2 regions of the Brenneria roseae subsp. americana genome follow, and region 2 is predicted to be linked to the other one. Evidence: predicted binding sites of a transcription regulator. Region 2 holds the regulator's gene; the other holds the start of a gene.
What was found. The regulator CRP, encoded in region 2, controls carbon source genes, mostly activating them, when cyclic AMP is high. The targets are predictions, from matches to a motif close to ATGTGANNNNNNTCACAT.
Positions count from the first base shown of each region.

Region 1: a site for CRP is predicted at 1,583-1,600, ahead of idnO (gluconate 5-dehydrogenase). Genes of this name have one in related genera too.

Region 1 is NZ_QDKJ01000011.1:102,651-106,072, forward strand. Features, by position in the region: gene B4923_RS14700 (gluconokinase) at 54-581, opposite strand; gene idnO (gluconate 5-dehydrogenase) at 597-1,361, opposite strand; gene B4923_RS14710 (LacI family DNA-binding transcriptional regulator) at 1,843-2,832, shown strand; gene B4923_RS14715 (2-hydroxyacid dehydrogenase) at 3,168-3,422, shown strand, end outside.
Region 2 is NZ_QDKJ01000009.1:15,422-18,843, forward strand. Features, by position in the region: gene B4923_RS12540 (phosphoribulokinase) at 1-309, shown strand, start outside; gene B4923_RS12545 (OsmC family protein) at 380-781, opposite strand; gene crp (cAMP-activated global transcriptional regulator CRP) at 1,100-1,732, shown strand; gene argD (bifunctional acetylornithine/succinyldiaminopimelate transaminase) at 1,806-3,032, opposite strand; gene B4923_RS12560 (aminodeoxychorismate synthase component II) at 3,152-3,422, opposite strand, start outside.

The sequences.
Region 1 (3,422 bases), on a different contig from region 2:
ATTTGCCTGCCGTTCGCCGGCACCTCGAAACCTGTGGGTATGGCGTGTATTTTTCAGGCGTATTGCGGCGTTGCCTCCTGGGGCAACGACGTCACACAGCGGTTGACCACGCCGTCAAATGACGTGGCGATATCGATAGGGATAACGTCTGTTTCCCGCTCGTCGGGGCACTCAAGGGTAGCAAACTGACTTCTCAGCAGACTTTCCGGCATAAAATGACCCGCGCGGCGTTTCATCCGGTCCAATACCAGTTCATAGTCGCCGTGCAGCCACAGGAAGGTCAAATCGTTATTCCCTTCCCTTAGCCGATCGCGGTAACGCTTTTTCAGAGAAGAACAGACCAGAATACCCGTCTCATTTTTTTGTTGCAGGCTATAGGCCACATCGCTCAGGCGCTCAAGCCAGGGCATACGGTCGTCATCGTTCAAGGGATGACCCGAGGCCATTTTCTGGATGTTGGCGCGCGGGTGCAGGTCATCTCCATCGATGAATTTGGCATGGAGATGATTGGCCAGCGCCAGTCCGACGCTGGATTTTCCCGTGCCGGACACGCCCATGATGATGATACATTTACCGGACATAATACCCTCTGTCAGTTACACTGCGACCAACATGCCACCGTCAACAAACAGCAGGTGTCCGTTGACAAAATCCGATGCCCGGGAGGAGAGATAGACGGCGGCGCCGATTAGCTCCTCGGGATCTCCCCAGCGTGCGGCGGGCGTCCGTTTACATAACCAGCCGGTAAATGCCTGATCATCGACCAGCGCTTTGGTCATTTCGGTTTTAAAATAGCCGGGAGCGATGCCGTTAACCTGAATGTTATGGCGAGCGAGCTCCACGCACATGCCCCGCGTCAGCATTTTTACCGCGCCCTTGGATGCGGCATAAGGCGTGATGGTGTCGCGGCCTAATTCACTCTGCATCGAGCAGATATTAATGATTTTCCCGCTCTGGCGTTTCACCATATACCGGGAAACCGCCTGAGAAACCAAAAAGACAGATTTTTGATTAACGTTAATGACATCGTCCCAGTCCTTTTCCGGAAATTCGGTAAAAGGATGGCGACGTTGGATGCCGGCGTTATTAATTAACACATCAATGGCGCCAATATTTTCTTCTATGTAATGAATCGATTCCTGAACGGCGTCGTGGTCGGTAACGTTAAATGCGGCAGCATGAGCCTGAAAGCCCGCTTCACGTAATTTTCCGACGGCATTTTCCGCGCGTTCGGTGGTGATATCATTAATAATGACTTCCGCACCAAATTCAGATAAACCTTTAGCCAGCAGAAAGCCGATGCCTTGTGCAGAGCCTGTAATAAGCACTTTCTTTTTTGATAGTGAAAACAGATCTTTCATAAATAATTCCTGATGGCTGAGTAAATCATTTTTAGGGTCAACGTTATTTTATATTTCGAAATGTCATGAATACGGCACTGATGAATAAAACCAGCCAGCATTAACCAGGCCAAAAATTAACAACGTAATATTGGATGATGGTTAATACGATATTGATGACGGATAACGAAATAAAACGATAAATTATGTGGGATTATGAAACCGTTTTACGGCCGGTAAAACTGTGATGAAGATCACCTTTAAAAGTGTTACTGCGGGATGTTACCGCTTACGTGACACTCATCCGCTCCACATGAGATACCGCGATAAATAATGGCAGTAAATAGAGGGATATTTTCATTTAACTATATGATAAATATCTAATTTAATTTATATGGCGGGAATGTTACCGCCGACGTGGCGGGGTATCATGCTTTCCATGAAGGGGTATCGCAGGGCATAATCCTGCTATCTACTTACGGTATTTCTCTGGGACTCCGGCATGAAAAACCAGCGTGTTACGTTACAGGATATCGCTTTACTGGCAGGCGTAACGAAAATGACAGTGAGCCGCTATTTGCGTACTCCGGATAAGGTGTCGCCAGAAACCGGCGAGCGTATCGCTCAGGTTATGGCCGAAGTGAATTTTACACCGGATAGTCAGCCCGACGCGGGAAGTGCGCGCAGCCCCCGTATCGGCGTTCTGGTGCCGTCTTTTAATAATCAGATTTTTTCCGATCTGCTGGCAGGCATTGAATCCGTCACGCTTGCCCAGGGCTATCAGACGCTGGTGGTTAACTACGATTACAATAAAGAGCGTGAAGAAGAACAGATCATCAATCTGCTCTCTTTTCCCATCGCCGGTCTGATCCTGACGGATTCCGAGCACACGCTACGCGCCGATAAATACCTGAATGCCGCATCCATTCCGGTTGCTCAGGTGATGGATTTAGAGGTGATCCCCGGCCGTATTGTGGTCGGGTTTGATAATTACCGGGCCGCGTATGATATGACCTCGACCCTGTTGGCCAGTGGGAAAAAACAGGTGGTCTATTTTGGTTCCATGTCTGATCGGCGTGATAGAAAGCGGTATCAGGGTTACAGCCAGGCGATGTTGGACGCAGGGGAGCAGCCGATGCATATTACGCCAAACCGGGTTTCCTCCATTTCAATCGGCGGCGGGATGCTGGCTCTGGCTCGCCAGATGTATCCACAGGCCGATGCGATTTTCTGCACCAACGATGATATTGCCGTCGGTGTGTTACAAGAGTGTCTGCGACTGTCACTTGATGTCCCGGCTCAGATGGCGATATCCGGGTTTCATGGTCTTGATATTGGTCAGGCGACAACGCCGGTCATGGCCAGCGTCATTACCCCCCGTTTTGAGATGGGGAAAGTTGCCGCAGAGATTTTACTTAAGAAAATCAATCAGATTCCTACCATTGAATATATTGACCTGCATTATCGTATTTCGCTCGGCGGTACGCTGTGATTTTCACTGACGCCATCTTCTTCCGCGGGCGGATATGGCCGCGAGAAGCCCTTTTTCTTCCCTGAATGAATTGTACGGATTGCGCTGCGCGGTGGAAAATGACGGCGCGATCACGTTACCAGTAACATCTTTTGTTAACATGATTTGCAGTGATGTCCGTCACAAAATTGAACATCAAAAACGGGTGTGATAACCGCAACGAAGAAAGGGCCTTATCAGAAATGGAATGTGCAGTTCCGCGCGGACCAGCGAATTGAACTGCCAGCCGAACGGGTGACACCGGTGTCGATAGTGCTTTTTTAATGATTTTATTAAATCTATCAGGTGGTTATGTAATGAAAAATGATGCTCAGTCTGTCCTGGTCGTGGCGCCGATTTTGCCGCATCTGATGAATAATCTGGAAGCGAACTTCACGGTACATAAACTTTTTGAGCAGGAAAATCCGCAGGCATTTCTTGCGGCGCAGGGTAAAAATATCAAAGGGATCGTTACTCGCGGTGATATTGGCGTAACGAACAGCGTGCTCGAAGAGCTGCCAAATCTGGGGGTTATCGCCATATTTGGCGTGGGAACCGATGCCGTTGATCTG
Region 2 (3,422 bases):
GAAGATTACATTACCTATATCACACCGCAGTTTTCACGCACGCATATTAACTTCCAGCGCGTTCCCACCGTGGATACGTCCAACCCGTTTGCTGCCAAGTCCATTCCTTCGCTGGATGAGAGCTTCGTAGTGATTCACTTTCAGGGACTGGATAATATTGATTACCCTTATCTGCTCGCCATGTTGCAAGGGTCATTCATTTCTCATATCAATACGCTGGTTGTCCCTGGTGGAAAAATGGGGCTGGCGATGGAGTTAATCATGGCGCCGCTGGTACAACGACTGCTGGAAGGGAAAAAGATCGAATAAGCCCGCGGCGGCACGATAAATGAAGCGCATCGCGCCACCACGATCGCAAGCATATCAGTTAGGGCGAAGGTTACCCCCCAACCTCATGGCTGTGCGTGACTTCAACGGACTGACCCAACATCAATGCAACAGAGCAGTATTTCTCGGCTGACAGCGCCACGGCTCGTTCTACCGCTTGATCGGTCAGCCCTTTTCCCGTCACGATGAAATGCAGATTAATATGGGTAAACAGACGCGGGGCTTCCGTTCTCCGTTCTGAAGTCAATTTCACTTCACAATCGACAACATTGTGACGTCCTTTTTGCAAAATCGACACGACATCAATCGCGCTACAACCACCAACCGACATCAAAACCATTTCCATCGGACTCGGCGCCTTATCACCCGCATTACCATCCATCAGAATCTGATGCCCTGATGAGGATTCGCCAAGAAACGTTAAGCCTTCAACCCATTTAACCCGTGCCTGCATGGTGCCTCCATTAAAAAATTTTTGAAATTTTATACTGTTACTATACAAAAACATCCAATAACCGGAGCTTTATCATGCTGAAGCGAGACAACACAAGACACTTCCTTCAAGCTGTGTTAAAAACGAGAATAGAATCTGCCTTTTCTGGACAAACTCAGATACAAGGAAGATGATGGCGTCGCCAGATATCAGGTTCCAGTATATTCCCTGACGTCATTCTGCTCACACGGATTTTGATTTTTTAGCAGTAACCACGCCGTACAGGGAACTCTGAGCCCTGTGATTTGCGCAGTGAATTACAACAGAGGATGATAGCGAATGGTTCTCGGCAAACCGCAAACAGACCCAACTCTCGAATGGTTCCTTTCTCATTGCCATATCCATAAGTATCCATCGAAGAGCACGCTTATTCACCAGGGTGAAAAAGCAGAAACGCTTTACTACATCGTGAAAGGCTCTGTCGCAGTGCTAATCAAAGATGAAGAAGGCAAAGAAATGATTCTCTCTTATCTCAATCAGGGAGATTTTATCGGCGAGCTTGGCCTGTTTGAAGAAGGTCAGGAGCGCAGTGCCTGGGTACGGGCAAAAACGGCTTGTGAAGTCGCTGAAATTTCTTACAAGAAATTCCGGCAGCTGATTCAGGTCAATCCAGATATCCTCATGCGTCTGTCCGCACAAATGGCGAGCCGTCTGCAGGTTACGTCGGAAAAAGTCGGTAACTTGGCTTTTCTTGATGTGACAGGCCGTATTGCTCAAACGTTGTTGAACCTGGCGAAACAACCCGATGCCATGACGCATCCGGATGGCATGCAAATAAAAATTACCCGTCAGGAAATTGGACAAATTGTTGGCTGTTCGCGTGAAACCGTGGGCCGCATTCTAAAAATGTTGGAAGACCAGAACCTGATCTCCGCACATGGCAAAACGATTGTCGTTTACGGCACTCGTTAAATCCTACTTAACCCGACAAAAAAAGCGTGAAGGCAACTTCACGCTTTTTTAATGATTTCAGGGCAATGACACATTAACCTGCGGCATTAACCACTTGCTCAACGGCTTTCGCAAACTTCGCCATTCCTTGTTCGATATCCTGCTCCTCAATAATCAGCGAAGGTACAAAGCGAATCACATTTGGTCCCGCCATCAGCACCATCACCCCTTGTTCCGCGGCTGCGGCTAAAAAGTCGCCTGCCCGCCCATGCCATTCCGGTTTCAGTTCAGCGCCCAACAATAAGCCCATGCCACGAACCTGCTCGAAAATACCGTACTGATGGTTAATCTTTTCCAACGCACTGATAAATCGATCGTGACGCTCCGCCACCCCCGCCAACACTGCTGGCGTATTGATCGTATCCAGCGCCGCTTCCGCCACGGCGCAAGCCAGAGGGTTACCGCCATAGGTCGTACCGTGTACGCCGACCGTCATCACAGAGGCAATGTCTTCGGTCGTCAGCATCGCACTGATCGGGAAACCGCCGCCCAACGCTTTCGCCGTGGTCAGGATATCCGGCGTAATACCGTAATACATATAGGTAAACAGTTTGCCCGTTCTGCCCATTCCACTTTGCACTTCATCAAAAACCAATAGCGCCTTATGCCGATCGCACAATTCACGCACGCCTTGCAGAAACTCCGGCGTGGCAGGCATGATTCCGCCCTCGCCCTGCACCGGTTCCAGCACAACCGCACAGGTGTGGTCATCCATCACCGCTTTGACCGCCGCCAGATCGTTAAAAGGCACATGCACGATATCCGCGGGTTTGGGTCCAAAACCGTCGGCATATTTTGCCTGCCCGCCAACCGAGACGGTGAATAACGTTCTTCCATGGAACGCGTTATAAAACGCAATAATCTTGGTTTTATATGGGCTATGGCGTTTGATCGCATAGTGGCGCGCCAGTTTAAAAGCCGCTTCGTTTGCCTCGGCCCCGGAGTTAGCAAAAAATACCCGATCGGCAAAGGTCGCATGAATCAGCTTGCTGGCAAGACGTAGCGCCGGCTCATTGGTAAAAATATTGCTGGTGTGCCACAGCTGTTCTCCCTGCTGTTTCAACGCGGCAACCAGAGCAGGATGGCAATGGCCAAGCGCGGTAACCGCAATACCGCCAGAGAAATCAATATATTCCCGCCCTTGCTGATCCCATACCCGGCTTCCCTTACCTTTCACCGGCACAAACTGCGCTGGTGCATAAACCGGCAGAATCACTTTATCGTGAGTTTCTCTCGTTACTGCTTTGTTCTCTGTAGCCATTTGCTGCCCCGCTCTGATATCCCATTGTTCCGAATGAAAATATAGTCATTAAATATGCATAAAAAATCAAATTCAGGCAATATTAAATCACCAACGCCGGGCAATTACTTGCTATACGATTAGATTTTAAGGAAATTATCCAGAAACTGATGCCCCTGCTGACTAAGTATGCTTTCAGGATGGAACTGTACTCCTTCCAATGGCAGTGCCCGGTGTCGAATTCCCATGATCTCATCGCGTTCACCGTCGCACTCGCTCCAGGCCGTCACCTCAAAGCAGTCAGGCAACGAGTCCGCCTCAATGACCAGCGAGTGGTAGCGCGTCACCGTCAGTGGCTGAGACAATCCGGAAAAAACCCCCGTCTTGTTATGGGTGATGAGAGAGGTTTTA